DNA from 3 places in the Sporomusa sphaeroides DSM 2875 genome. Region 3 is predicted to be linked to each of the others. Evidence: riboswitches for the same ligand, from Rfam matches in the RefSeq annotation. Region 3 holds a riboswitch; each other region holds the start of a gene.
The links. Region 3 has a riboswitch for cyclic di-AMP ahead of SPSPH_RS21225 (APC family permease). Riboswitches for the same ligand answer to the same signal wherever they lie in the genome.
Positions count from the first base shown of each region.

Region 1: it holds a riboswitch for cyclic di-AMP, as region 3 does, so the genes downstream of both, SPSPH_RS10625 (3D domain-containing protein) here and SPSPH_RS21225 (APC family permease) in region 3, are expected to answer to the same signal.
Region 2: it holds a riboswitch for cyclic di-AMP, as region 3 does, so the genes downstream of both, SPSPH_RS07670 (C40 family peptidase) here and SPSPH_RS21225 (APC family permease) in region 3, are expected to answer to the same signal.

Region 1 covers NZ_CP146991.1:2,274,300-2,284,542, forward strand. The annotation lists gene SPSPH_RS10615 (polysaccharide deacetylase family protein) at 1-835, shown strand, start outside; gene guaB (IMP dehydrogenase) at 922-2,376, opposite strand; gene SPSPH_RS10625 (3D domain-containing protein) at 2,585-2,992, opposite strand; cyclic di-AMP (ydaO/yuaA leader) riboswitch at 2,998-3,135, opposite strand; gene SPSPH_RS10630 (hypothetical protein) at 3,370-3,870, opposite strand; gene SPSPH_RS10635 (2-hydroxymuconate tautomerase) at 3,930-4,115, opposite strand; gene SPSPH_RS10640 (hypothetical protein) at 4,341-4,922, shown strand; gene SPSPH_RS10645 (HipA family kinase) at 5,112-5,912, shown strand; gene SPSPH_RS10650 (TVP38/TMEM64 family protein) at 5,920-6,591, opposite strand; gene SPSPH_RS10655 (hypothetical protein) at 6,646-6,849, opposite strand; gene recG (ATP-dependent DNA helicase RecG) at 7,031-9,094, opposite strand; gene SPSPH_RS10665 (DUF1858 domain-containing protein) at 9,106-9,312, opposite strand; gene rpmB (50S ribosomal protein L28) at 9,507-9,698, shown strand; gene hslO (Hsp33 family molecular chaperone HslO) at 9,871-10,243, opposite strand, start outside.
Region 2 covers NZ_CP146991.1:1,727,523-1,737,765, forward strand. The annotation lists gene SPSPH_RS07650 (HyaD/HybD family hydrogenase maturation endopeptidase) at 1-315, shown strand, start outside; gene SPSPH_RS07655 (hypothetical protein) at 464-778, shown strand; gene aroH (chorismate mutase) at 909-1,268, shown strand; gene SPSPH_RS07665 (glycosyltransferase family 2 protein) at 1,438-2,397, shown strand; cyclic di-AMP (ydaO/yuaA leader) riboswitch at 2,494-2,632, shown strand; gene SPSPH_RS07670 (C40 family peptidase) at 2,657-3,304, shown strand; gene SPSPH_RS07675 (metal ABC transporter solute-binding protein, Zn/Mn family) at 3,563-4,540, shown strand; gene SPSPH_RS07680 (Fur family transcriptional regulator) at 4,640-5,083, shown strand; gene SPSPH_RS07685 (metal ABC transporter ATP-binding protein) at 5,101-5,832, shown strand; gene SPSPH_RS07690 (metal ABC transporter permease) at 5,856-6,698, shown strand; gene SPSPH_RS07695 (HD domain-containing protein) at 6,762-7,331, shown strand; gene yyaC (spore protease YyaC) at 7,401-7,994, shown strand; gene ltrA (group II intron reverse transcriptase/maturase) at 8,463-9,845, shown strand; gene SPSPH_RS07710 (sigma-70 family RNA polymerase sigma factor) at 10,201-10,243, shown strand, end outside.
Region 3 covers NZ_CP146991.1:4,610,413-4,620,655, reverse strand. The annotation lists gene SPSPH_RS21245 (Na+/H+ antiporter NhaC family protein) at 763-2,100, shown strand; gene SPSPH_RS21240 (TetR family transcriptional regulator) at 2,583-3,197, shown strand; gene SPSPH_RS21235 (efflux RND transporter periplasmic adaptor subunit) at 3,296-4,390, shown strand; gene SPSPH_RS21230 (efflux RND transporter permease subunit) at 4,408-7,479, shown strand; cyclic di-AMP (ydaO/yuaA leader) riboswitch at 7,697-7,832, shown strand; gene SPSPH_RS21225 (APC family permease) at 7,893-9,740, shown strand; tRNA gene SPSPH_RS21220 (tRNA-Ser) at 10,015-10,104, shown strand; RNA gene ffs (signal recognition particle sRNA small type) at 10,158-10,243, shown strand, end outside.

The sequences.
Region 1 (10,243 bases), 2.3 Mb from region 3:
GTTTTCTAATAACGACACCGCAGCGGCAGTAGGTTTGCCTGCCCATCAGGAATCTTTCCCGGCAGAAAGCAACTATACTTTGCCCAATGATGCTGTTGACGCTTATTATCTGAATGAAAACCCGGAGTACCTGCCGGCAGGCAACAAACCGGTTTATGATGTGTTTACCGTCACAGAGCGCCAGCACCAAGGACTGGCTTTGGGACTGCCGCCGGTTACCCCGTATTATGGAACAAAAGTAGTATACCTTACTTTTGATGACGGTCCTGACTTGGAAAATACCCCGCCTATTCTTGATATTTTGAAAAAGCATAATATCAAGGCAACTTTCTTTGTTGTTGGCAGTCAGATTGAAAAGCATCCGGAAATCCTGCGTCGCATTTATCAGGAAGGCCATGCTATCGGCAATCATTCTTACAATCACGTATATCGTGAACTGTATCAATCCGCTAATTCCTATGTATCCCAATTGCGTCATACCGATGAAATTATAAAGCAAGTAACTGGTGTAAGATCGCGTATTTCCCGGGCTCCCGGTGGTTCGGCAGGCAGTTTTACCAAAGAATACTGGGAAACATTATCCCGTCTGGGCTATGTGGAAATAGGCTGGAACATAAGTTCCGGCGACGCTTCCCGGGAGAAGGCCGGCCAGATTATGCGCAACATCGCTTTTCAAATGGAAAGCAAACATTTATGGAGCCATGCCATTGTACTTATGCATGATGGACGCGGCCATAGCGAGACGGTGAAAGCGCTGCCTGCTATTATCAAGTTTTATCAGGACCGTCACTTCGAATTTCGTGTAGTTAATTTTGAGACACCGCCACCGTGGTAAATATGTAAAAATGCTTTGGACTATTGTCCAAAGCATTTTTTTCGGCTTCCCTTCCCAGCGGTCCGGCACAAGCCGTGTTTTCTTTATTAAACACTATAATTTGGTGATTCTTTAGTGATACTTATATCATGGGGATGACTTTCTTTAAGACCGGCACCGGTAATCCTGATGAACCGGGTTTTTGAGATGAGCTCTTCAATGTTGCGTACGCCACAATATCCCATACCGGCACGCAGGCCGCCAATCAGCTGGAACACAGTGTCGGCAACAGAACCTTTATAAGGAACCCGGCCTTCTATTCCTTCCGGAACCAGTTTGTCCATATTTTCCTGGAAGTAGCGGTCTTTACTGCCTTCTGCCATAGCACCTAAAGAACCCATACCACGATATACCTTATAGCTGCGTCCTTGATAAATAATGGTTTCTCCAGGACTTTCCTCCGTACCGGCCAGCAGGTTGCCGATCATTACGATCTGGGCCCCGGCTGCAATGGCTTTGGCAACATCGCCGGAATATTTGATACCGCCGTCAGCGATAATAGGAACATTATACGGGCGCGCAGCTTGGGCACAGTTATAAATTGCTGTAATCTGGGGTACACCGATACCGGCAATTACCCGGGTAGTACAAATGGAACCTGGTCCAATGCCTACCTTAATGGCATCTGCGCCGGCTTCAATCAGGTCACGGGTAGCTTCCGCTGTAGCAACATTACCGGCAATGAGGTCGACGTGAGGAAATGTATCCTTAATCTTCTTTACTGCGTTAAGTACACCTTGCGAATGACCGTGGGCGGTATCGACAACAATAACATCCACTTTGGCCGCTACAATAGCTTCAACCCGGTCCATCATGTCTGCGCCGACACCAACGGCGGCTGCCACCAGTAAACGGCCTTTGGGATCTTTGGCTGAGCTTGGATACTTTTGCGCCTTCTCAATATCTTTAATAGTAATAAGTCCTTTTAAATTCCCCTCAGCATCAAGCAGCGGCAACTTTTCTATCCGGTGCTCACGCAAGATTTCCTTGGCTTCTTCCAGGGAAGTGCCAACAGGGGCAGTGATCAGATGTTCTCTGGTCATACAATCGCCGATTCTCCGGCTTAAGTCTGTTTCGAAACGCAAATCGCGATTGGTCAGGATACCGACAAGCTTATCATGTTCAGTTACCGGTACACCGGAAATGCGGTATTTCTCCATAAGATCATGAGCATCCTGCAGGGTGTTGTTCGGAGATAAAAATATTGGGTCAACAATAATTCCATGTTCTGAACGTTTGACTTTGTCAATTTCATTAACCTGACGCGCAATTGGCATATTTTTATGTATTACCCCTATGCCACCTTCACGCGCCATGGCAATCGCCATACGTGCTTCGGTGACTGTATCCATGCCGGAGCTGATTATAGGAATATTCAGCTTGATATTTTTTGTCAGATACGTGGATACTTCTACTTCTCTAGGCAAAACTTCGGATTTTGCCGGCACAAGCAAAACATCATCAAAAGTTAAACCTTCGGGGCCAAATTTGTTGTCAAACATTAACTGACTCCTTTCATGCAACATCTCGTAATAGGTATTTCTAATTATAATAACATAAATAAACTTACCAAATCTACCACTTTGTATGTAATTCATAAAAAAAATAAGAAAAACCGCTGACCTGGTGCTGACAGCCGTCAATATTATAAAGGCGCAGGCACCTCTGTTATGCAGTAGACAATGCCTGGCAAAAAGCCAGGCATTGTTGTTAATTAAGAACATATACTTTTACATTCTGAATCCCGAACTCATAAGCCTGCTCAACAGATTGCATGGCAATGTCGATACGATTGCCTTTAATTGCGCCGCCGGTATCCTCGGCCACACCATACATGGTATTGCCATCGGCAAACTCAATATATACTCTTGAGCCAAGGGGAATAATCCGGGGATCAACAGCAATTACGCCAGGGCGTATCTGGGTACCCAGATACGTCAGGTTGCCCCATTTACCGTTATCGTGCGGTCCGGGAGCGTAGGCGGTAGCTTTTACGTCCAAAACGGCTTTATAGCCAGGTTGGCCAGCCTGTGCGGCAAATGCCTGCGGCAGTAAAATCGCGGCAGTTAAAACTGCCATGGTAAGGGTACTGCAAATAATTTTTTTGATGTTTTTCATTGTAAAACACCCCTTTCTAAATGCCTACGAGGTTAGCTGACGGGTTCGGGACAAAGGGAAATCCCTACCGCTTGTTAGCGGATTCACCCCGGAAATGGTTCCCCCGTTTTCCTTTTTCTCTGGAAATTCGGCATGGCCTATATATTACAGAATATCCGCCGGTTAGGCAAGCATGTTTAGAAGTAGTTATCCGGCGATATTGATTATTAGCCGGGCTTTTCCTTGGTTATGCTTGTCCGGACGCATAAATAAATGTCAACTTAGAACTAGCGTAAGTCCGGCCGCTGAAACCGCAATATAGCTACATAATTAAATGAGACTACCAGCACGGCAGCCCCATCAGAATTATTATTATGTTACCTTGAAATTTGCGTCACCTAGTCTTTTCCTAAAATAAACGGCGCAAACCCTAACTCTCCCCAATAATAATTGTAGTAAATCTGAATAATGCCATCAAGCCTTCTGCGCAGAATTTTTTTTACATGACTAAGCGAGCTAAAAAACAGCCGTGCCTGAGGCTGTGCGCTGTTTACAGCCGCCTGCTGGTAAAACTGCACACATTTGTCGATGGTAATGTAAATCGACCAAAGAGCAGTAAGCTCCTGCAGACAGGCATTAGCAGCAGTTGTATTTTGGGTAGCTTGCTGCCAGACCGCGTCTGATCCCAGCAATTGGGTCTCCGTTACCGCCGGGTATCGAACGCTGTCGCTCTCGCCGGTATTAAGTGCTGATAAAAGTTTTAAAAACTCCGTCTGAGAGTTTTTGATAAGCCCCAATACCGGTATTGGCACAGTGCCGGTGGTGGCAGTGTCATGTAATGTCTCTATTTGTCTGCTTAACGAAGTTTCAAGCTCAAACGCAAATTGTATGGGTCTCATCGGAGAAGCGCCACCTTTCTAAAATTGAAACCATTTCGCAAGCGAAATGGCTTCAATAATTATTTATCAGATACTAGTTTACCGGCTTTGCCGATATGCTGGGGAGAAGCCTCGCGTACTACTATAGTTACGGCTTCAGGCGGGCATTTGGCTGTTTCTACAATAGCTTCGGTTACTTTTTTTACCATTTCACGTTTTTGCTCTAGTGAACGTCCTTCAATCAGGTCAATTTGTACAATTGGCATAGGTATTCCCTCCTTGAAATGATTTTCTCTCTATCTATCATCTTCGTTGCCCAAGGTAATAATCCCTGCATATGTAAAATAGGAACAAACATTTTTCTGGTCTGTACTGCGGTTACCTGTTCCTATCCTGTTTGACATGATGTGGGAGTAACACTTTTATTATATGGCTCATACAGTATAGTAAACACACCTTGTGATTTTAGATATTGAAGGGGGTCCATACTTATGAGCATATTCAGAGAGCTCCGCAACGAGTGCTTGATTAGGGAGCTTCAGCGTGAGTTAAACACCGACGTATTATTGTTTGGCTTCGACGGAATCGTTTACTTTGGTAATCTGCAAAAAATTGATGACTGCCGGGTCGCCTTTTTAACGCCAGCCATTGAAGCAGAGTCAAACGCAGAAATTCTTTCTCCTGGCGGAGAAGTTGTGGATGCAAAATTTATTCATGTTGATCTTTGGCAAATCGTTGCAAAAGCTACAGGAGTAAGGACTAATCCGTTTAGTAATGATTATTGTCCCGGTGCTGACGGTGTATCACAAAGAACCGAAACCAACGAACGGCAAGAGAGCCGTGAGTTGATTTGCATTCTAAGACGCATGATTGGTGATAATGTGGTAATTACAACCCTTGGCGGTTTCATATTTCAAGGAACCCTTGGCAATGTCGACGATGAATTGGCTTTTATCTCGGTTGATGAAATATTCGGGCCGGCCACCTCTTCGGGAATTTCTGATGATACAGTAAGTACTGCCGTTATTAATCTCGCAGCTATAGCATCTGCGTCCAGATCCACCGAATGCTAATTTAACTTTTGCTGTGATGTGAACCGAGTCAAGGTAATGCAATGCTAAGGTAGGACTCGGTAAATTTTTATCCTGATAGAAGCTATAACTTTCGCCTGGATAAGAGCAACACCGTCTTGCGCTTTCGCCATAGGCTCAGCGCAAGCCGTGTTTTCTTTACCGGGTCTTTTTTTCGGGGAGGCTGACAGTATGCTAATGGCTACAGAATACTTGGGCGAAGTGGGCGTCGGGGTTACTGCACCCCAGTTTTTTCGTGCGCAGGATGGTAATATCTATGTAGTCAAATTCCAAAACCATCGATTTGGCTCACGGGTATTGGCAAGCGAATTTTTTGCAGCCAAGCTTGGTGCGATAATGAATTTGTGCTTTCCTCCAAGCGATATAATTGAAATTGATGAACAAATGCTCAATTCCCATCCCTGCCTTTTGGAGTTAGGCTTGGAACCCGGCCCCCATTTTGGCTCCCGCTATCTGGAACATGCGGAATATATCGGGAAAAATCGATTGCACAAGGCTGTCAATGTACCGGAAATGGCCGGCATTATATTGTTCGACCATATGTTTCACAATGCAGACCGTGCTAAAAATCAAAAAAACCTATTACTTCATCTCGAGAATGACCAATATAAAATTTACGCAATAGATAATTCGCATTTGTTTAGATCCAGCCGCTGGACGATTGACTCATTTGAAAAACTTGGTACAAAAATAAAAACGTATTATTTCCAGCATTATAGAATTTTGCTTAAGGACCTGCTTACTGCACAAGACTTTATTCCATACCTTGAGGTAGTGAACAAGCTGAGTAATGAGCAGCTTGACTGTATAGTGAGAGAAATCCCCAATGAATGGCTGCCGGATGAAGCAGAACGTTCGGCTTTGGCAGACTATACCAAACTCCGGCGGGATATGGTGGGGCCGATCTGGGAGAAACTCTGCCGGCTTATACCGCGCAGCCGGGGTGGACGACGCTGGCTGTTTGCCAAGTAATTGTTGTTTATGCTTGGCTTTTCTGCTTTTTTTTACGCCACCACAAAATACTGTATACAAGGATTACCAACACGGTAACAACTATCAACCGGCCTAAATTTTCTCCGGCAAAAACAATATCATGGCCGATTATTACTTTTATAATTACCGGCGGCAGCTTTCCGAGGACAGTTGCCAATAAAAAGTCTTTAAACGAAATCTTACTAATAGCCGCTACCGCGGTGATGATGCCTGAGGGTGCCAGTGGCAGAAGCCTGGCAAGTAATAAGGCTTTAAACCCATTAGTGGCACTGTAGTTGTCAACCTGTTTTAAATACCGGCTTTTAACTATCCAGCCTTCTACCGCCTGACGGAAAAAGTATCTGGCAAAGATAAACATAACTAAAGCGCCAATTACTTCTCCTGCCCAGGAAATGATTACTCCCCAAAATAGGCCATAAACAATACCGGCTGCACCGGATAGAATCATAAATGGGAAAACAATGGTAAAAGTCATGACCACAAATAAAATAATTGTGACAAGTATAGAAGCCGGACCAAAAGATCTTAAGTATTCGGCTAAAGCGGCAATATCGCCTTTCTCGATAATCGCATAAGCATTATGAAAGAACTCCGGCTGCCACATATAGGATAAACCAATAATAATAATAATAGCCAGCCAGCCCAGTAATTTATTCATGTGATACCTTCCTATTCCCTCAAAAACAGCGCTGTATCACAGCGCTGTTCAAGATTATTTCCATTGAAGGATTTCCTGCTTAAAAATGCCGCAGGCACCATCTAACCAGTGAACGCAGTCAGTGCAACGCCTGACATAGTCGTCTTCCGCTACATTCAGGAGAGAATAACCATAACCCATAGCGGCAATAATATGTTCAAATTTCTGACATTCCCCAGCAATACCCTGTAGTTGTTTTTCCGTATATTTTTTGTCCATGCTGCCACTCCTTGCAGTTATTTGCTAATAGTGTGCGCGCAGCAGCAAAAAAAAACAAAAAATATTTTAGAAAAATTGAACCAAGTATGTATAAAACTGGTCTGGAATGTCAATATTAGTAATGTAAATTTTCTCCTCTCCCATAATTGGCGGCCTTCGGGCCGCCGCTTTTTTTGCTTTCCTAGCGGCAAAATATCATACTGAATTTTTCGCCATACCAGTTTTGCAAGGATTGCCATACTTTGTCCAAATATTTGGGTGAACAAACTGTCTGCTGGGCCGCCCGGCGAGCCTCAAGCAAAATATCGGTATCTCTGACAATATCGGCAATTTTAAAATCAGGCATACCGTGCTGATGGGTGCCGAAAAACTGACCAGGCCCTCTTAGCAGCAAATCTTTTTCAGCAAGGATAAAGCCATCATTTACCTCAGTCATGATTTTTAGTCGTTCCATCGTCTCTTCACTGGTGCTGTCAGATAACAGAATGCAATAGGATTTATGCCGTCCCCGGCCTACACGGCCGCGCAGCTGGTGCAATTGTGCCAAACCAAAGCGTTCGGCACCCTCTATAACCATGACCGTGGCATTAGGCACATTAACGCCAACCTCAATTACAGTGGTTGCAATTAATGCTTTAATTTCACCCTTGGCAAAAGCCTCCATAACTGCATCCTTTTCCTGTGATTTCATTTTCCCGTGCAGTAGGCCGCAAGGAATGTTGCTTAAGCAAGTGGTGGATAGTTCATTATATAATTTTACCGCCGATTGGGTTTCAATCTTTTCTGATTCTTCAACCAGCGGGCAAACTACGTAAATTTGCCTGCCGGCTCTAATTTGGTCGACGGCAAACGCATAGATCTTATTACGGCGGTCATTACTGCGTGAAAAAGTAGCAATAGGAATACGTCCTGGCGGAAGTTCGCGTATGACGGAAACATCCAGATCGCCATAGACAGTAAGCGCCATTGTCCGGGGAATTGGCGTTGCAGTCATTATGAGTACATCGGGCTGTTTTCCCTTAGCTTCTAACCGGGCCCGCTGGCGTACGCCAAAGCGGTGCTGTTCATCGGTCACCACCAGGCCAAGATGCTTGAACTCCACATCGTCCTGAATCAGCGCATGGGTGCCGACAACGATGTCAATGATGCCCTCTTGTATTTGCTGCAGCAGTTCGTCTCTTACTCTGCGGGTAAGCTTGCCTGTCAGCACCGCCAGGCGGATACCCTGTGGTGCCAGCAGCTTGGCCAGTGTATGATAATGCTGCTCTGCCAGTATTTCGGTAGGTGCCATCATGGCCCCCTGATAGCCATTTTCCACGGTTTTGGCAAGAGCTATGGCAGCAATAACTGTTTTACCTGAGCCAACATCGCCTTGAACCATGCGCTGCATGGGAGTGGTATCTTCCATATCGGCCTTGATTTCGCGCAAGGTTTGCGCTTGATCGCCTGTCAGCGTAAAGGGAAGATTTTTATATATTTTGGCAACCAATTCACCGTCAGGTGAATGCTTAACGCCGGTAAAGTTTTGTTTTGTTTTTTGTTTTAAATAGGCCAGACCGCATTGCAATAAATATAACTCTTCAAATACCAGTCGCCGGCGGGCGGCGGCTAAATCTTCCATAGTGGACGGAAAATGAATGCAGCTCAGCGCCTGCCGCCTATTCATTAAATTGTGGCCTGCAATAATACCGTCAGGCAGGGTCTCGGCTTGCTCGGTAGCTGCAGAATCTGCAAAGCGGTGTAATGCCTGCTGGATTAATGTCCGCAACTGCCATTGCGGGATATCTTCGGTGGCCGGATATACCGGTACAATCTGTCCGCCGCCCTGGTTGCTTTCGGTAACAACCTCGACATCCGGTTTGTTGATTTCAATGACGCCCTGACGTCGCTGAATTTTGCCAAATATGATAAGTTCCATGCCGGGCTGATACTTATTTTTGATATAGGATTGGTTGAACCAGGTTAGCTGGGCTACCCCTGAGCTGTCTCTCACGGCAATCTTGATTATTTTGAATCCCCGGTGAGATTTTAGTTCACCAGTATTTATCACTATCGCCCGAAAAGCCTCATGCAGCCCGTCAGTCAATTCGGCAATAAGTTTGAGTTTGCTTCGGTCTTCGTAGCGGCGCGGATAGTGCTCAAGCAGCTGGCCAACCGTAAAAATGCCAAGTTTAGCAAGCTTCGTGGCATTGGCCGGCCCGACTCCTTTGAGGAATTGTATGTTTGCCGACAATAATTTCTGCAATAAAAATCACCTTACGATTTGTTTATTTCTTGAAAAAGAGAGTTTAATTCTGCTAACAAAGCCTCTACATCAATATCATGCATTTTGGCACAGTTCTCAATGGTTTCAGTCAGCGATCCCATGCAACCGATACAACCCATACCATATTTGGCAAAAACCTCGCGAGCCTCTTGGTGTGAGCGGAGTGCCTCAATTATTGGAGTGCTTTTATTAATCATAGTCAAGCCCCCTGTATTTACTTATTTTTTATTTTCAATATAATACGCGCAATTCCTGCTAACGGGCACTAAATGACAGGTATTTATGAAAAAAGTTAGTAAAAGCGTGATTTGGCCTTGCATATCATAAGCAAATTGTGCTAAAATAGTCACGTTGAGTATATGAGGATGTTTCTTACAGGAGGTGGAAATAGATGGCAAATCTTTGTGAAATTTGCGGTAAAGGTGAGCGTTCCGGCTTCAATGTCAGCCATTCCAACCTTAAAACCAAGCGCACCTGGAAACCTAACATACAAAGAGTAAGAGCTTTAGTTAAAGGTGAAGTAAAACGTGTGAATGTATGCACCCGTTGTCTGCGTTCCGGTAAAATTCAACGCGCGGTCTAATCGCTATCTTAATGGCAAAGAAAGGACTTGATTATCAAGTCCCTTTTATTTTTCCCTCCTTATATATAAATATATAGGAAGAAGATACGGCTTATGCCGAGCCTCCGGCAAAAACCGCAACCGGATAATAAGGTGTCTCAATCCAAAGATTGAGACACCTTATTTTTTTACCCTATTTAGTTTCAATACCTCTTAAAATTTCTGTTAATTCCTGGTCATCAAACCGATACTTCTCGCTGCAAAAGTGGCAGCAGACTTCGGCTTCTCCATCGGCAATCATCTGTTTGAGTTCTTCGGCACCGAGACTGACAAGCATGTTTTCTACCCTTTCCCTTGAACATTGACAGTGAAAGCTTAGGTCCGTCCCAGGGTATATCGTTGTCGGCAAGCCGGCAAATACTGTTTCCAGGATGCTTTTGGCATCTTGCCCATTATATACCATTTGTGAAACCGGTGGTATATGGCGTAAATTATTTTCAACCTTAATAAGGACTTTTTCTTCGGCTCCGGGTAAAGCCTGGATAAAAAAGCCTCCCGCCGCAGCT
Region 2 (10,243 bases), 2.1 Mb from region 3:
GACCGGCTGCTGATTATTGATGCCATTAATGGCGGCAGTGAACCAGGGGCTTTTTTTCAGTTTGCCAATGAGGAAGTCAAGGCTTATTTTAAACATAAAGTATCTATGCACGAACTGGGGATTCAGGACGTGCTGGCGGCGCTGGAAGTATTGGAAGAGCCGGTGAAAGACGTGGTTGTATTAGGAGTTCAGCCGGCCGTTATTGATGTTGGTTTAGAATTAAGTGAAACAGTACAAGCTAGTGTTGACAATGCTATCTGCAGGACATTGCGAGTATTAGATTCTTGGGGTATAAACTGCCTGCCGCTTACATAGGTATTATAACTGAAGACTTGCTTCCGGTAAGGTTCCCCCAACTGGAGTATAGTCGGAATTATCCAGCGATTTAGCTGCTCTTACTCCCGCCTAAAGAGGCGGGAGTCTTAGAGTGATTAAGTCAGCGGATACATGCGGGAGGTGGACTGTGAAGTACAATGTTCTCTATGTTATCCTTAGCCTCAAAGGAGTGCCTGAAGTATTTCCTGCTGAAGATTACAGGTTTAACGAGCAGAATGGTGTACATGAGCTGTTGATTACTGTTTTTGGGCAAAAATTATGGGTAGATACCCGGTCGGTTATGTTAAAGAAAATAGCGGGTGCCAGCTTTTGTTGGCGAGAGTATGAACAAGGAAAATATGTTGAGCTGAATCAGTCCAATGCCGTTTGCCCCGAATGCGGCTGGTGGCGGTGCCATGTATGCGACTCCTGCCGGTGCAATAAACCTAAGAAAGAAGACTAACTTTAACAGCATGGCGGCGAGGCTTTAGTGTTATTGGATATATATATTTACAATGTTGGCAGGAAAAAGGATTAATTTCGCGTATATTGTATACTAAGCCTATGCTAATTTTTCTCTAGGAGTGGTTATTATGCTGCGTGGCGTTCGAGGCGCGACAACTGTTACCGCAAACCAATGTGAAGAAATCTTTGAGCGCGTGGCTGAACTTCTAGCGGCAATTGTACGGGAAAATGCGATGAATACCGAAGATATTGGCGCTGTGATATTCAGCTCAACCCCTGATTTAAACGCGGCTTTTCCGGCTGCAGGTGCAAGAAAACTCGGCTGGACACAAGTGCCATTGTTTGGCACCCAGGAAATAGAGTGTCCTGAAGCGCTGCCGCTGTGTATCAGGGTATTGATTCTTTGGAATACCGATACTTGTCAGCAGGATATCAAGCATATTTATTTGCATGACGCAATGGTTTTACGTCAGGATATCACAGCGTAAGAAGGTTCTAAGTGAAAAAGCGGGATTGTTTCGCCGTACCTCTCACAATGACTGTAGCGGGTCCTTACCGTCATTGCAGGTATGGGAAGTAATCTCGCTTTTTCAGTTCCAAGACTTGCATTCACTGGCCGGCAGTGCAATAATAAAATGGTGAAAAGGAGGCTGAATTATGGCTTCACCGGAAAATGTAATATCTATTGTTGTGCCGGTATTTAACGAACAGGATAATATCGACAACTTTTATCAGGAAGTTGTTAATGCTATGGAGCCGCTGGCCTATTCTTATGAACTCATTTTTATCGATGATGGTTCAAGTGATGCTACTCCGTTTATCTTAGAACGTTTAGTCAATGCGGACAAGCGGGTACGGGCGCTCATTATGGCTCGCAATTTTGGTCATCAGGTGGCTTTAACCTGCGGACTGGATCATGCAAAAGGGGATGCCGTTATTACCATGGATGGCGATATGCAGCATCCGCCTGAGATGCTGCCGCAGTTGCTTGCCAAATGGGAAGAAGGTTTCCAGGTAGTCCAGACAGTGAGAATTAATACTGAAGGAGTATCCTGGTTTAAAAGCTTTACCTCAGGCATGTTTTATAAACTGATGAATGCCATGTCTAATGTACAGGTTACCGAGGGTGGCTCTGATTTTAGATTATTAGATAAACAGGTGGTAGATAGTTTTCGGCGCTTTCGGGAACGTGCCAGATTTATTCGAGGTATGATCAGCGCGATTGGCTATCGGCAGACTAAGATTGAATTTGTTGCGCCGAAACGCTTTGCCGGGCAATCCAAATTCTCATTAAAGCGAATGCTGCATTTTGCGCTTGATGGTATAACGGCATATTCTAAAACACCGCTCCGGTTTGCCTTTTATATTGGACTGGCCCTGGGGTTTAGCAGCATTGTGCTGACAGGCCATGTTGTTTATATTAGGCTTTTTACCGATGAAGCTGTTCCGGGCTGGGCGACAATTACGGCCAGTATTTTGCTGTTGGGCGGTTTGCAATTAGCGGGCATTGGTATTATTGGTGAATATGTCGGGAGAATATTTGAAGAAGTGAAACAGCGTCCGCTCTACTGGCTTCAGGCTGATCTGAGTCGGCAGCAAAATAAAGGTAACGAGTAGTAATTATCAGGAAACTATAATCCTCCCTAAATTTGTAAAAAAACCATGAATTTTAGGCAGGATTTTCAAATTTGATACAGAATAATAACCAAGGAGCGTTTTAGAAAGCCGAATCCAGCTCAGGTACGGGGGAACCAGTTTTATGGGGTGAAACCTGATTAGCACTGGCTTTTCAGGTAGGGTGCCTGCAACCCTAACCCGTCAGCTAACCTCGGAGGCCAAGGAGAGGGGAAACCAATTGCAAAAGTATTTCGGGTTTATTGTTGCTTTTTGTCTCTTTTTTGGGACCGCTGCTTTTGCCCATGCTTCAGGTACATATGAATCCGGTGACCGAGGCGCTGATGTAGCCGCTATTCAAACTCAGCTTACTGAGCTTGGTTTTGATGCCGGCGCAGCAGATGGTGATTTTGGCGACTTAACGGTCAGTGCTGTCAAGGCTTTTCAAAAAGCTCGGGGTCTTGAGCCTGATGGTGTAGTTGGAGCACAAACTTATCGTGCTTTGATGGGGCGGGATATTCCTGCCAGCCGTGATTCTTCCACAACTTCGGTACGGCGTATTATTCAGACATCGCTGCGTTATCAAGGTGTGCCTTATGTATTTGGTGGGACAAGCCCTGGCGGTTTCGACTGTTCCGGCTTTACTCGCTTCGTATTTGCCCAGAGTGGTATCTCTCTGCCGCGAATGGCTGATGAACAGTTTGCAGTTGGGCGGCCTGTGTCTTACAGTCGTCTTCAACCCGGTGATTTGGTGTTTTTCACTACCTACGCACCGGGAGCATCTCACAGCGGCATCTATATTGGTGATGGTAATTTTATCAGCGCTACGTCCAGCCGCGGTGTGGCTATTGCCAGTATGAGCAGTAGCTATTGGGGTCCGCGCTACATTGGCGCCCGCCGGGTGATGTAAACCAACAAGCAGGGAAGGCATTAGCTGTCTTCCCGCTTTTGTTATTTCATGCCTATATATACAGTCGATCTTTTGAGGTCACCCGTGCAACCAAGTAAAATAATGCTAAAAAAAGCAGCGGCAGCTATATTGCCGCTATATTTTTTTGATTTTTTGTTAAGAATAATCTTATTAAGGGGTGGAAAGTGTTGACAGTAGGATTCCGGCCTGTTACTATCTTAATAGGAATATTCTTATTAAAAGGGGATAGCGATATATATGATAAAAACAAGGATGGTTTTGGTTGTACTTTTTCTCTTGGGGGTACTTGTCAGTGGTTGCGGTCAGAGAACAGCTGCGCCAGGCGATAATACACAGCAAGCAGCCAAAATCAAGGTTTTGGCCAGTGTTTATCCGGTATACGAATTCGTCCGGCAGGTTGGTGGCGACAAAGTCGAGGTAGATATACTTGTTCCGGCCGGAGCCGAACCGCACGAATGGGAACCATCAGCCAAGGACTTGATACAGGTTAAAAATGCAAAACTGTTTTTCTTTCACGGTGCCAATTTCGAGCATTGGATTGGCAAAGTAACGGGGAAAGACGTACTTGGCAGCACAACGGCGGTTGAGGTCAGTAAAGGTATTGAATTAAAAGAAGGCATTCCCCATAGTCATGGACATGACGAACATAACCATGTTGATGAGCATAAGCATGAGCATGAACATGAAGAAAACGAAATTGATCCGCATGTTTGGCTTGATCCTGTATTGGCCCAGAAGGAAGTAGACAACATTGCGGAAGCTCTGGCTGCTGCCGATACAGCCAATGCCGCCTATTACCGTGAAAATGCCGCTAATTATAATAAAGAGCTGCAAAAGCTTCACGAAGAGTATCAGAGCGGTTTGCAAAAGGTAAAGAAACGTACAATTATTACTACCCATGCTGCTTTTGGCTATCTGGCAGAGCGCTACCAGCTGGAACAGGTTGCCATCATGGGTTTGTCACCGGATGCCGAACCAACGCCGGAAAAGATGGCTGATATTACCAAGCTGTGTCGTGAACGGCAAATTAATTACATATTTTCGGAAACAATTGTGAGTTCCAAGGTAGCGGAAACTTTGGCTAAAGAAGCCGGTGCCAAAGTTCTGGTGTTGCATCCGGTGGATGCGTTAACCCCTGATGAAGTAAAGCAGGGGAAGAATTATCTTACACTGATGCGAGCAAACTTAGCCAATTTAATCCAGGCTCTCGAATAATAAATTGCATTCAGAGATTGCCGCGTTATCGCTTGCTGGCGTAGCGTGGCAATCTCATTCCTATTAGGAATCTTTTTTGCAGTAGAAAGGGGAAAGGATATGACTGTCGATCATGCAGCAAGTGTCATCGCTGTAATAGCCCGTTTGAAAGATAAAGGCTACCGGATAACAGCCCAGCGGCAGGCTATGATTGCGCAGCTGGTTGAGTCAGGCCAAGCGTTGTCCGCCTTTGAAATTTGGGAAAAACTAAAGGTGCGCTATAAGGACATAAGCCTGGACACCGTATACCGCAATCTTCATGTTTTGGTTGACCTAGAAGCGTTAACCCCGATAAATGCCCTGGGAAAAGAAAGTGTCAGATATGAATTGGTGGACACCAGCCATCATCATCATATTGTATGTGTAAAATGCGGACAAACGCAATGTATTGAGTATTGCCCGGTAGACCCCCGCCTCATGCTGGTGTTGCAAACCCATGGCTATGAATTAGTGCGTCACAACTTAGAATTGTTCGGTGTATGCCGGCAATGCAATCCTTCTTAAGGAGTAAAAGGAAAACTATGGCTGAAATTAACTTACATAATATTACATTCGGGTACAACACAGAAATGGTGCTTAATAATATTACCTTTTCTGTAGCTCAGGGTGAATTTGTAGTAGCGGTTGGTCCTAATGGTGCGGGGAAAAGTACGCTGTTAAAAATTATGGCCGGACTTATCGAGCCCCTGGCCGGTCACGTGTTGATTGACAACCAGACGGTTTATACCGCTGCCAGGCAGGGAATACTTGGCTATGTGCCACAGCATTATGCCCAGAATACGGCAGCTTTTCCGGCAACTGTCGAAGAAATTGTGGCATTGGGGCTTGTTAATTATTCCAGTTTGCTAAAGAAGGAAAAAGGAGCCAGGCATATTGTCCGGCATATGCTGGAATTGGTGGGGATGGATAAGCTAAAAGACCGCCGGATTGGCGAACTATCCGGCGGCCAGCAGCAGCGGGTAATGGTAGCACGGGCTCTGGCCGGTAATCCGCAATTATTACTGCTGGACGAACCGACCAGTGGTATCGACTATGCCGCCAGTGCCAAAATTTATGAACTACTGGGTCAGCTTAACAGCACACTAGGCATTACCATTGTTATGGTTTCCCACGATATTGAAAACGCTACCCATTTTGCCAGTAAAGTAGCGTGTATTAATCGCAGCCTGTGTTTTTTTGGTGACAGTGAACAATTTCATTCCAGTCATGCCACTATGCGGCATTTGTGGTATTATTCCGGCTTCACAGGCTAACTGAACAAGTGGGGGGATTTAATTTGGAAATATTGCAATACGACTTTATGCAGCGGGCTTTTTTAGCCGGGTTTATAACGGCTGTCATTTGCCCGGTTTTGGGGATGTTTATTGTGGTACGCCGGCAGTCGCTGATCGGTGACGGGTTAGGACATATTGCTTTTGCCGGAGTAACAGGCGGTTATCTGGCAGGTATTTACCCGGCGATAGGAGCATTTACATTAACCGTTGCCGGGGCTGTCGGTATTGAGCTTGTACGGCGCCACCGCACCCAAATGGCAGATACTGCGTTGGCTATTTTTTTCTATGCGGGAATAGCGTTAGCGATAATTTTTAGTACTATTACCCGGATACCCAGCGCCAGTTTGCTGGGATTTCTGTTCGGCAGTATCCTTACAGTATCCTGGCAAGACGTCCTGGTGATTATCGGGTGTGGCATTGTTGTTTTGGGAGTGGTATTTAGCCATTTTAACAAACTTACTTTGGTTGCTTTTGATGAAGACGTGGCCAAAGTTGCGGGCATTCATACCAGTGCGGTGAATATGGCATTAAGTATAGTTACGGCCATTACTGTTGTTACCGGTATGATGGTGGTAGGGATTCTTATGGTGAGCGCTTTGATGATTGTGCCGGTAGCGGCAGCGGAACAATTGGGGAAAGGCTTTAAGGCTACGCTGGGCTGGGCAATTCTGTTGGCTGTATTGTCAGTAGGGTGCGGTCTGACGGCAGCATTTTACCTGGATATTGCACCAGGCGGTTCCATCATTATTACCGCAATTTTGTGCTATCTGGCAACGGCCATTTACCGTCAGCTTCACCGTTATTGGCAGCGGACAGAGTCCCACAGCCAGATAATCAACTTGTAATGTATTTAACAAATTTGGTATAATCGGATTAAATTACTATACATAATTTAGGAGGATTATTACATGGACTACAACAGACAACAGGCTTGGCAGCTTTTGCGTCAGCATGTACATAGTGAGGTTCTGCTAAAGCATTGCCTGGCGGTTGAAATTGCGATGCGGGCCTATGCAGCTAAATTTGGTGAAGACATTGAATACTGGGGAGCTGTAGGGCTGCTGCATGATGTTGATTTTGAAAAATTCCCGGATGATCATCCCCATCATGCCCGGGAATTACTCTCGGCAGCCGGGTATAACAGTCAGTTTATCACCGATGTTGAAGCCCATGCCCGTGACTGGCAACCGGAGCGCACCTTGTTGCAAAAAACGCTGCTGGCAGTTGACGAACTGACCGGCTTTATCATTGCCTGTGCTTTGGTGCGCCCGGATAAGAGCTTAGGAAATCTGGAACTAAAATCGGTTATGAAGAAAATGAAAGACAAAGCTTTTGCCCGTGCGGTAAACCGTGAGACCATTACAGTCAGCGCAGCCGCCATGGACGTTGATTTTAAAGAACATGTTGAATTTGTTACCCATGCGCTGGCCCGGGCAGTGACTCTGCCTGAATATCAAGAGCTGCCGCTTATTGGTTAGTCAATATTAAACATAAACTAAGGCAGGGGGGCATACAGATTAAAGAGGACAGCTAAAAGGAGAGGGATAATGGCAAAACATGTTCTGAATAAGCTAACCGTTAATCTGCATGATTCCAATAGCCGGGAAAAACTATATGACCATCTGATAATGCTATTAAAGTGTCAGGAAGGGATACACTTACGGCCGTTGGTGGTACTGTGCATTGGCTCTGACCGCTATACCGGTGATGCTTTGGGGCCGCTAATCGGAACCTATCTGGAAGAATACACCGAATGCCATGTGTATGGTACATTGGAGCAGCCTGTTCACGCCGGTAATTTCGTCGAAATGCTTAATATTATTAAGCATCGGTTTCATCATCCGCTTATTATTGCCATTGACGCTTGCCTGGGGAAAAGCCATGAGATCGGCAATATTGAAGTTTGGCAAGGCGGATTGGCTGCAGGCATTGCTGTCGGCAACCGGCTGCCTACTGTTGGTGATATATCAATTATTGGTGTGGTGAATGCGCAAAGCCAGATAGGTTACCTTGATTTGCAGAGTACGCCGCTGTCTAAGGTAATGAAAATAAGCAAAGTGATTAGCGAAGTGCTTACCGAAGCAATGAACACCATCCAGGTTGAAACAATGCCGGCCTGCACTCAGTCTATGGCTAAATGAACCAAATGAAAAAGGCGAGATGGCTGCACTGCCATCTCGCCTTTCAGTTGTGCGCCCGGCATGGGCGCAGTCTAACGGGTAGCAAGTCCCTAGCGCGGGTTAATAGTGCCAAGCGCATAGCTTAAGGCAAGGGTGTCCATCGCGAGGTGGAATCTGAAGGAAGCCAGCGGCAAATCTCCGGTCTGACGAACAGAAATCACATAAAAGGCAGGAAAAAAACCGGGTGAGGTTGCAACTCAAACCGAAGCCCCAAACTATTCGAGGTCAATCCTGTAGATGTGGCAGATAGATGGAGAGAAAGACTGCGTTCTTACCCGGGGAGGTCTCACGGACATGTGGAGATAATTTTTGAAACATGGTTGAAACAAGATTAATCGTGAGAAGTCAGCCGAGGCCATAGTACTGGAAGTTTTTTTTTCAGGAAGGGCCGAACAATAATTGAGTTCTTGAACAGAAGGAGGTGAAGTCATGTTAAGAGAGCAGAAAACCAGTAAAATGGGCTACCCCTGTGAGGATATGTTAGAAACAAAAAGTAGCAGGGGAGCGCGGAGCATGGCATCACTAGAGCCTGTAATAAAGAACCGCGTAAATCTGTTAGAAGAAATCCTAAACAAAGACAATCTTAATGCAGCCTACCTTCAGGTGAAGAGTAAGAAAGGTGCTGCAGGAGTAGATGGCATGGAAGTAGGTGCGATGCTGGGCTGGTTAAAGGAAAACAAGGAAGAATTCCTTGCAAAGCTGAGAACTGGAAAATACAAACCCCAGCCGGTACGACGGGTAGAAATCCCGAAGCCGGATGGAGGTAAGAGAAAGCTGGGAATACCAACGGTATTAGACAGGTTGCTACAGCAGGCGATAGCACAGATATTACAGCCAATCTTTGAAAAAACATTTTCCGAAAACAGTTATGGCTTTCGCCCAGGAAGGAACGCGCACCAAGCCATAAGCAAGACAAAAGGCTACTACGAGGAAGGATACACGAAAGCCGTCGACCTTGATCTGGCGCAGTATTTTGACACGGTAAATCATGACATTCTAATTAATATGCTCCGGGAAGAAGTAAAGGATGAGAGAGTAATAAAGCTCATCCGGAAGTATTTGAAAAGCGGAGTAATGGAAGGCGGGTTAGTAAGTCGAACAGAAGCGGGAACACCCCAGGGAGGAAACCTATCGCCGCTGTTATCTAATATTTATCTAACGAAGTTCGATAAACTGCTGGAAAGCAGAGGACATAAATTCGTGAGATATGCCGATGACTGTAATATTTACGTAAAAACGCCAAGAGCAGCAAAACGAATCATGGAAAGTTGTATTCGGTATTTAGAAGGGACACTGAAACTGACTGTGAACCGAAAGAAAAGCCGGATAGGCAGTCCGCTGCGAGAGAAGTTCCTAGGGTTTTCGTTACATAAAGTAGTTGGTAAAGTAGGAATCCGCCCCCATGCGAAGGTAATCCGGAGATTCAAGCAGAAGGTGAAGAAAATAACCGGGCGAAATCGCGGTCGGTCAATAAAAGACATTCTGAGGGAATTGAAAGAGTACACAAATGGATGGCTAAATTACTACGCCATAGGAGATATGCGGGCAAAGATGCAGGAGTTGAACCAGTGGATACGGCGCAGGCTGAGGATGTTCTTGTGGAAACAATGGAAGAAAATCTCCACAAAGCATGACAATCTGAAAAGATTGGGGCTAGATAGTGGCAAAGCGTGGGAATACGCTAATACAAGATTGGGATATTGGCGAATTGCTGGGAGTGTAATTCTGAACAGGACACTAACAGATAAATACCTCGAATCCCTTGGCTACATGAACATAGCAAAGAGATACGAGGTATTGCATTTACGTTAAGTTATTGAACCGCCGTATACCGAACGGTACGTACGGTGGTGTGAGAGGTCGGTCATTCAGTTAATGGATGACCTCCTACTCGATCGATTAGTGGCTGTTACCTACTCCTCGGGAAACAGCCTGTCCCACATCATGTATAGTACTACCAGCGTGCCGGCAAAGAATACACCAATATCAGCAATATAACGCTCCATGCGAAACCACGCTCCTCCCGAACGGCATACATTTCTTATCGATTATATGCCACCTGCGCTGCCGGCGCAAGTGGTATATAAATATTTTTTATTGCCAGGCACATTCATCTTGTCTACTCCATAGAATTTAATCGACAGATTTTTTGGGGGTGAATGACTGAATGGCTCTTACGTTTATTACGGTATTAGCAGCTTCGGTAATTA
Region 3 (10,243 bases):
ACGCTAAGCTGTTTTTGCGAATACAATTCACATGTATTAGTATAACTAGCCTACTCGCGGTTGAGCAACTACGAAAAGCATTTTTTCCCCCGGTAAGCTGCCGTACTGTTTACCAATATAGAAAAAAGCGTGTTGAAATGTATGATTCCAGCACGCCCTTTTCCTATACCTACAGGTTGTCAGCCGTAATTCCACTGATGACCTAGCAACCGGTATCTTCGAATTCCGGGAATAATAAGATGAACAGGCTGATCACCAGGATAACAAACCACAATTCTCTATTGGTACCCCAAAACATCTTAATTCCTCCTTTGTTGATGAAGTTTTACTATGCTTTATACTATCCCCAGCTGAAACTGATGGATGTACATTATCACCAGTAATACAGGGCAGCGGCAGTATGAGTTCTAGCCGGCTAAAAGTTGAAGTTATTATCGCGGAATAAGAAGAGAAAGCTGATTAGGATAAGTATAATCCAGATCCAGTTGTTAGAATAACAATTCTGGCCGAAAAAACCTTGTCGAGCATCCAAACTGAACTCCTCCTTTTAGAGTATTGCTATTCTATAGTATGCTTGACGCCGGCAATGTGCACTAAACTTACATCTATTTACGGGTCCTGGCGTTTACTGTTTGCCAGACTTATTGCTGAATCAAACATTATTTAGACCGCTTTAAGGATATGTGAACAATTCTGTCCTGACTCTGTTATAATAGTTATAATTTGCGATCATGCTACATTTAAGCCGAAAGAGATGATTTTGTGGATACGATAGTGGTATTTATTCTATTCTTTGTTGCTTTGCTTGTCAGCCTTTATAACGGGGTATCCATACTTTACCCTCTGCTTTTCGGACTGGTCTGCTTTACGCTGGTAGCTATGCGTAAAGGCTTTACCTTGCCTGGTTTATTTGCCATGATGCTTAACGGCTCAAAAAAATCCCTGATTGTTATCAGGATTTTTGTATTAATTGGCGCTATCACTGCGGTTTGGCGAGCCTGTGGCACCATCTCTTTTATTGTGTATTATGGAATTTTGTTTATGAATGCCGATTATTTTATTGTATCTGCGTTCCTGTTGTCCTGCCTGGTTTCTTTCCTGCTGGGAACCTCTTTCGGAACAGTGGGAACCATAGGGGTAGTGCTTATCGTTCTGGCGCAAAGCGGCAATGTAGATATTAATATGGCTGCCGGTGCCATTATTGCCGGCGCCTATTTTGGGGACAGATGCTCGGCCATGTCTTCCAGTGCCAATCTGGTAGCCGCCTTGACCCATACTAAGCTGTATACCAATATAGCTAATATGACCAAAACGGGGGTGATCCCTTTTGCGTTGTCCATCATCGGTTACCTGTATTTATCTCAGGCAAATCCGCTGGCTTTTTATGAAAACTCCATCGGCAATGAAATTGCCAATTCGTTCAATACAGACCTGGTTGTGCTGTTTCCTGCTGTCATTATTCTGCTGCTTGCTGCCTTTAAGGTGGATGTCAAGCTGTCGATGAGTATCAGCATTGTATCCGGTATTCTAATTGCTATTTTCGTGCAAGGTGCTTCTTGGGCACAAATGCTGAACTATATTCTTACAGGTTACACGACGGATACAAGCGGCGTTTTCTCTGAGATAATCCAGGGCGGCGGCCTATACTCCATGCTGAAGGTATCGCTGATTGTGCTGATTTCTTCCGCCTATGCCGGAATATTCGAGGGAACCGGTTTGTTGCGGGATGTTGAACAGTTTTTTGAAAGACTTGACCAAAAAATCAATACATATCCGACGATGATACTGTCAAGCATAGCCACAGCCGCTTTTAGCTGCAACCAAACCCTGGCAGTTATGCTTACCCATCAAATTACCCACAAACTTTATGAAAGAAAACGTCTCAGCAACTACCGGCTGGCGCTTGATCTGGAGAATACCGTAATTGTAATATCGCCTCTTATCCCCTGGAATATTGCCGGAGCCGTTCCGGCAGCGGCATTATCGGCAGATTCAGGTTTCATAATATATGCATTTTATCTTTTCCTGGTTCCTCTGACAAATTTATTTACGCAAACAATGAACAATTCCTCAGCTGGTCCCGATGACGCTACCAGTTGATCCTGGGTTTTACCTGACCGCCAACGCTATTATTTAACGTTGGCGGTATTTTATTGGCCAAACCGGACAAAATGTAAAAATATAGAAATGAATAGCAGGGAAAAAATACCATAAAGCGAATATGTAAAAGTAAAAATATGGAAGGTGAGAGTTTTGAAGGTTGTAAAGGTTGCCCCGGTATTTCCCGGCGTAAAATCACAAATGCAAAACCAATATGACGAAAAGACTTACTCATCGAAGAAAAGGCCGGAAACATCATTTAAGAGTGTTTTAGAAAAAGAGCTTCAACCCCAAATAGGAACAAAAATAAATATGCTGTGCTAGCGTCCTTGCGGGCGTATTTTTTTTGGTCTAACCAGAATGTATAAGCTTTGCGTGCCGGCACAAGACCCGGCACAGACGGAAGTATTATCCACCACCCACTTTTCTATTGACAATACCTTAATTCATAGGGGATAATAGGTACATACCGACTGGTAGGTATGCAAAAGTCATGGGAGAAGGCAGATGATGGTATGACCAAAGAGAATATTGTTATAGCCGCTTTGCGTTTGTTTTTAACCCGCGGTTATAAATCGGTTTCGCTGGTTGACGTTGCTAATGAAGTTAACATTACCAAGGGAGGCATCTACCATTATTTTTCCAGCAAGGATGAATTGCTGCAGGTAGCGCTGCACTATTTGTTTGACCGTCTTGAAGCTAACTATAGTGCGCTGCTGGACGATCGCAATACCCTCAGGGAAGTGCTGCACGCCCTGATTGTGGAAAAAACGCCGGAGCAATATGCGAAGGATTTGCTGGGAGTAGATGGCCAATATAGTGTGGATTGTGCTCATTTTGCCATCGAAATACTAGGTAAGTTTCCCGATATTCAGCAGCGCATAGAAACAGGCCGGGTCTCAGCCTGTGAGGCTTTTGCCAGGAAGCTTGAGACAGCCATGGAAAAAGGGGAAATAAAGAGCGGCTTTGACAGCTATGCTCTGGCAGCCAATATTATTGCCATGACAAATGGTCAAATATCCTTGGGCAGCCAATTCCAGTCAGAGGCCATGCGGCAGCGCATGCTGGATAATGTCTGGATGTTACTGAAGGTTTAGCGCAGTATACAAGGCGCTAAATTTTTTAGCCAAGACATACCGACTGGTAGGTATGCCCAGCTCGGAATACAGTAAAATTTGGATGGGGGTCTGGTTCAATGAAAAAATGGGAACCGAAACACTGGTTAATCCCGCTGATTTTAGTGGCAGGGGTAACTTTATTATTTCGCAGTGGCGTGTTTGCCAGTAAAGAGCAGGCTGTCGTGCCTGACAAAGGCATAAGTGTCAAGGTGGCGGCAGCCGGCTATATCGAGACTGTTCCCAGCCTGAACGCTAACGGAACGCTGGAAGGACAAATTTCAGCCACCGTGAGCGCTAAAATTTCCGGCAGGGTGGAGCAGGTGCTGGTGCAGGAGGGACAAACGGTTAAAGCCGGTCAGCCGCTGGTTAAGCTGGAGACTGTCGAATTAATCAACACAGCCCGCCAAGCCGGCGACTCGGTGCGCAAGGCGCAGGTAAACTACGAACTGGCGCTTAATGATTTTAACCGGTATAAACGACTGGCTGATATTGGCGCCGTTTCCGAGCAGCAGCTGGATAATGCCAAAGCCAAGCTAAAATCGGCTGAAGCCGATGTGTCGAGTGCGACTGCCAATCAAAGCAGTGCCGAGCAGCAGTTCAGCTACGGCGTAATTAGCTCACCTGTTGACGGGGTAGTGGCCAATAAAACGGTGACTGTCGGCCAGGTGGTCTCGCCGGGGGCTGCCTTAATGGTGGTGCAGGATATTGACCAGATATATGCTGTAATCCCGGTAGAGCAGAAGGATTTGGGCCGGGTTAACATTGGTCAGCAGGCCCATGTTACGATTGATGCGTATCCGGATAAAGTCTTCACCGGTGTAGTGGATGTTATGAACCCGGATGCCGGTTCGGCAAGCAGAATGTTCCGTACCAAGATTAAGATCGATAATGCCGGCGGGGAATTAAAGTCAGGCATGTTTGCCAATGTACAATTGGTTACCGGTGAAAGTATTCAGGCGCTTACCGTGCCTCAGGCGGCTGTTATCCAAAGACAGGACGCCTATTATGTTTTTACTTTGGAGAATGGCAAGGCTGTCCGCAAACCAATTGAGATCGGTGAAGTAACCGGCAGTACAATTGTTGTAAAATCCGGGCTAGAGGCGGGCGAACAGGTTATTATCACCAGTGTGAGCCGGCTCCATGACGGTGATGCCGTTCGCGTGGCGCCATAGAGTAGGAGAGAAAATCTATGAAACTTACGGAGATTAGCATCAAGCGCCCGGTATTTGCAACCGTAATTATTTTGGCGCTGGTAGTCATCGGCATGGTTAGCTACATGTCCCTGGATGTTGATCAATATCCTAGTGTTGAAATACCGGTTGTTGCTGTTCAGGTTCTATACCCTGGGGCAGCCCCGGAGCAAGTGGAGTCCAAAATTACGAAAGAGGTAGAAGATGCTGTCGGCGTGGTAGCCGGTGTTGATCATATTATGTCCACGGTAAGTGAAGGTGTGTCAACCACCATTATTCAATTTACCATGGACACCAATGCCGACTCTGCCGCTCAAAGCGTACGCGATAAATTGGGAACCCTGCAGGCCAAGCTGCCGGATGAAGCCAAAACGCCTACGGTTTTGCGCTTTGACCCTGACGATACGCCCATTATGTCCATTGCCTTAACAGGCAATTTGAGTCAGCGGGAGTTGACGATATTGGCCGAAGACCTCCTGGAAAAGCGTTTACAGGCAGTCAACGGGGTTGCCGCTGTTGAACTGAAAGGTGCCCTGGAGCGGGAAATTCAGATTCACCTGGATAATAACCAAATGTCGGCTTACGGCCTTACGATTCCAGAGGTACTAAACAGTCTAAGAAATGAAAATATTGATTCTCCCGGCGGTAAGATAACCGATGGTCAACGCAAGACCGACCTTAGAGCGGTAGGGAAAATCAACGAAACCAGTCAGTTTCTTACTGTTCCGGTGGCCTCACGCGGCGGTGTTCAGCTATATTTGAAAAACATCGCTGACGTCAAAGATACAACCGCAGAGGTTGAGACCCTTACCAAGGTAAACGGTACACCGGCTCTTGGTATTGACATTATGAAGCAATCAGGCAGCAATACCGTAAAAACAGTAGCTGTTGTCAAGAAAGAATTGGAGACGATCAAAAAAGAGCTGCCGTCCGGAGTTGATTTGGTGGTGGTTCGCGATAACTCCAAGACCATCGAGGAATCGGTGGAGGATGTGCAGTTTAACCTTGTGGTCGGCGGTGTTCTGGCTGTCGCCATTGTGTTTTTGTTCCTGGGAAACTGGCGGAGCACCATCATTTCCGGCATAACCATTCCTGTTTCCGTTATCGCTTCCTTCGTGGTTATGAAGGCGCTGGGCTTTTCCCTTAACACCATGTCACTGTTGGCGCTGTCGTTGGCGGTTGGCTTGTTGATTGACGATGCCATCGTCGTTATTGAAAATATTGTGCGCCATCTCGAAATGGGTAAAGACAAAATGACGGCTGCGCTGGAGGGAACAGCCGAAATCGGGCTGGCGGTTATGGCCACTACCTTTACCCTGGTGGCGGTATTCCTGCCGGTGGGCATGATGAGCGGTATTGTCGGTCAGTTCTTTAAAGAGTTCGGTATTACCGTGGCAGCCAGTGTGTTGGTTTCCTTATTTGTGGCCTTTACCTTAACACCCATGCTGTCGTCTAAATATTTGAATCACGCGTCCATTAAGGGTACCGGTAAATTAAGCCAGGCCTGGCTGACCTGGAATGGGAAATTTGACGAATTAACCGCCAAATATGGTGAGTTTTTGCGTCAGGCTCTGGGTCACCGCGGCAAAGTGCTGCTGGCAGCGGCAGTTCTATTTGTCGGCAGCCTGCTGCTCACACCGCTGCTGGGTACAACCTTTGTGCCGGATGCCGATAACGGGGAATTTACCGTAACGGCTACTGTCGATCCGGGAATGAGTGTGGCTGCCGTAGGTGATATGGCTGATGCCATGTCGCAAATTATCGGCGCCATTCCTGAAGTTGAAATGACCTATAGTGTGGCTAATACCAGAGAGATTAGTATTTTTAGCCAGCTTGTGCCGAAAAGTGAACGCAGTATCAGCGATAACGAAATTATTGCCGGCCTGCGTCAACAGCTCAAGGATATTCCCGGTGCCGATATCAGTGTCATGAAACAGTCAGGCCTGTCAGGCGGCAAACCGGTGTCGCTGGTTATTCAGGGGCAGTCGCTGGATACCCTGGCGATGATTGCCGAGCAGGTACAGCAAGCGGTTGCCGGCATTCCGGGAGCCGTCGAAGTATCGTCAAGCTATGAACCCGGCAACCCTGACGCCCAATTCATCGTGAATCGTGACCGGGCGGCTGACTTGGGTATTTCGTCAGCCAGCATTGCCGATACCTTGCAGACCATGTTTAACGGTAAGGTTGTTACCCAGTACAAGGACGGTGACGACTCACATGATGTCAGGGTCATTTTAGATCCGGAAGAGCGGCGCAGTTTGGGCAATGTCAACAAGGTATACCTGTCAGGAACGGCGCGCGATGAGGCCGGCCAGGCCGTCATGGTGCCGGTGTCACAGGTGACTGACACTGTCTATGCCACCAGTCCGGCCCAAATCAAACGTTATGACAATCAGCAGCAAATTACCATTTCGGCTAACTTAAGCGGAATCACTTTGGGCGAATTTAACTCTGCGTTTGAGAAAAAAGCGGCTGAAATTGATATGCCGGAAGGCTATCAATTTGTGGCTACCGGTCAGACGGAATCCATGAATGACGTTTTTAGCAGCATGGTCCTGGCGCTGGGCATGGCAGTGTTGTTTATCTTCTTTGTCCTGGCAGCCCAGTTTGAAAGCTACCTTGATCCTTTTTCCATTATGCTGGCCTTGCCGTTAGCCATAATCGGTGCCATCATCGGCCTGCTGGTTATGGGCAGTGAACTCAGTATGATGTCCCTCATCGGTATTATTATGCTGATGGGCTTGGTTACCAAGAACGCCATCCTGCTGGTGGATTTCGCCAAACAGCGTCGTGAACAAGGCGTGGAACGCAACCAGGCCTTAGTCGAAGCAGCCATCCAGCGGATGCGCCCGATTATCATGACAACCGCGGCAATGATTTTCGGTATGCTGCCGCTGGCGTTAGGAATCGGGCCGGGCGCTGAAGCCCGGGCACCGATGGCTCATGCCATTATCGGCGGTCTGGTGACTTCGACCATTCTCACCCTGGTGGTAGTGCCGGTAGTGTACACGGTATTTGACGATATTCAACAAGGAAAGTTTAGTTTGAAGAAAGTATTCAGGAAAGCATAAGTATGGAGAAATCCCTGCCGTTCTTTACCGGAACGGCAGGGATATTTTTCGTATATCAACCGTAATGAAAGACCGAGTGCGAGGGCGGAAAATAGCGTGCTGTTGCGAGCCGTCAAGCCTATTGTGTTCTGTGCCTATAGGCAGCGATAAGCAGGCATAAGCCAAGTGTAGCAGGACTTTATGTTTGATTAGAAAAGCAGTAAGATAACAATGCATACACAATATAAGGCCGAGTTCCGTAATGGAAGCGGAGGAACCACTTTTGGGGTTAATTTTGTCCTTGTGACAAAAGGGATGTTTTCTCTTGTCATCCTACCCGTCAGCTAACTTCGCAGGCCAAAGCAAGGGGTCGAAAGGCCGTCAGGTCTTTTTCTTATGCCCAAAAATCGAATAATGAAACTGGAGGCGCTGGTATGATGCGCGAATTTCGCCGATTACTTATCGGCAAGCCCCTTCACAACCGGGAATTGGCTCATGAAAAACTTCCCAAGTGGAAAGCCTTATCCATCTTTTCCTCTGATGCGTTATCGTCGGTGGCTTACGGGCCGGAACAAATTATGCTTACCCTGGTGGCTGTTCCGGGTATTATTGCCTATGGCTTTATGGCGCCGGTGGCGCTCTCCATTCTGTTACTGCTGGGCATCGTGGTTTTGTCCTATGTGCAGGTCGCGAAGGCTAATCCCGGCGGGGGCGGGGCCTACTCTGTGGCCAAAAAAAACCTGGGAGAAATGCCGGCGTTGGTGGCTGCCGGTTCGGTATTTGCCGATTATGTGCTGACAGCCGCTGTAAGTGTCTCAGCCGGTACGGCGGCCATTGTTTCCGCTCTGCCTGACCTGGCCGGGCACGAAGTGACCCTGGATGTAATGGTGCTCTTTGGTTTGCTGATGCTGGTGAATCTGCGCGGTGTCCGGGAATCGTCCAATGCCTTTGTTATACCCACCTACGCCTTTTTATTCGGCGTAATTGCTTTAATTGCAACAGGTGTCTGGAAAGCCTTCACCGGCGCACCCTATCTGTTGCCGCCGGAGTCTTTGGCCCGTCAGCAACTGGACTGGGCCATGCTGTTTGTCATCTTACGGGCTTTCGCCAATGGCTGCAGCTCTATGACCGGGGTTGAGGCTATTGCTGACAGTGTGCCGATGTTCAAACAGCCTGAGGCCCGCAACGCAACGGTTACCACCTATTGGATGGCCGGTATCCTGAGCTTTATGTTCCTGGGTATCACCTATCTTGTTATGCACTATCATATCCTGCCTGTTGCCGAAGTAACCGCCATGTCGCAACTGGCTGAGCAAATTTTCGGCCGTTCGGCAGCGTATTACTATATTCAATTCACGACCATGCTGGTATTATATCTGGCCGCCAATACCGCCTACAACGGGTTGCCGATGCTGTTGGCTATTGTCGCCAGAGATGGCTATCTGCCGCGTTATCTGTCAACCCGCGGTGAACGGTTAACCTTTTCTAACGGGATTATCCTGCTCACCCTTGCCGCTGCGTTATTGATTATCGCTTTTCAGGGAGATACCGAGCACCTGATTTCCTTGTATGCTATTGGTGTTTTTATTTCCTTTACCATTGCGCAGGCCAGTATGGTGGTGCACTGGTACCGGCAGCGGGGTAAGGGCTGGCAGGTCCGGGCCTTCCTCAACGGTCTTGGCGCTGCCGTCACCGGTTTGGTGGTTCTGATTATTACGGTAACGAAATTCCTTTATGGAGCCTGGGTTGTGCTTGTTTTCATTCCCATCATGATTTATATATTTAAAGCCATCCGGGGACATTATAATACCATGTCGGAGCAATTGCACCTGCCGGAAGCATGTTATGAAAGAGGTGCGGCCACCTTTCCCAAAGGCAAACACACCGTTATTGTGCCTGTATCCAGTCCCACCCGTGTTGTGTATGAGACCATCAAATATGCCAAAATGATCGGTGATGATATCCTGGCCGTTCATGTATCTGACAATGATGAACTGACCAAAAAGGTTATAGAAAAATGGAAGCTGTGGGACCCTGGTGTGGAATTGGTGGTTATTCGTTCGCCGTACCGGCTGTTAATGCGCCCGCTCTTGCATTTTATTGAAAAAAGATGCCGGGAGAAGGGGCCGAATGATTATATCACCGTCATTATTCCGGAGTTTGAAACCAGGAAAGCATGGCACCGGTTATTGCACAACCAGACCGGCTGGTTTTTGCGCAATACTCTTATTTGGAAAGAAAATGTCATTGTAACCACAGTGCCGTATCATTTGACAAAATAACCGGGACGGACCTTCCGGGATCACACCCGGGAGGTCCGGCACCGGTATCTGTCAGATAACACTGCGCTGCCGGCGCCTCAGTACTATTGCCGGCTGTAAGGCCGCAGCAGCGGTTTTTCTTTACTCAAAAACTTGACAAGCCTTTTGGTACTCGGTATAATTAAGCAGTATCAATTGGCTGCCGGTTTGTCTGGTGATATTGCCGGGCTTGCAATATTTACCGCTTGCATTGATTTAAAAAATAAGATATAATAAGTTTCTGTTGAGAGCACTTGGAGAGATGTCCGAGCGGTTGAAGGAGCACGCCTGGAAAGCGTGTGTACGGGAAACTGTACCGAGGGTTCGAATCCCTCTCTCTCCGCCATAAAATTCAAGGCCGGTATACGGCTTTTTGTTTTCTAGGCCGGACTGTAGCAGTGCCGGGTCTTACGCAATAGGAACTCATGAATCGCGTCAGGTCCGGAAGGAAGCAGCGCTAAGTGATACTTCTTATGTGCCGTAAG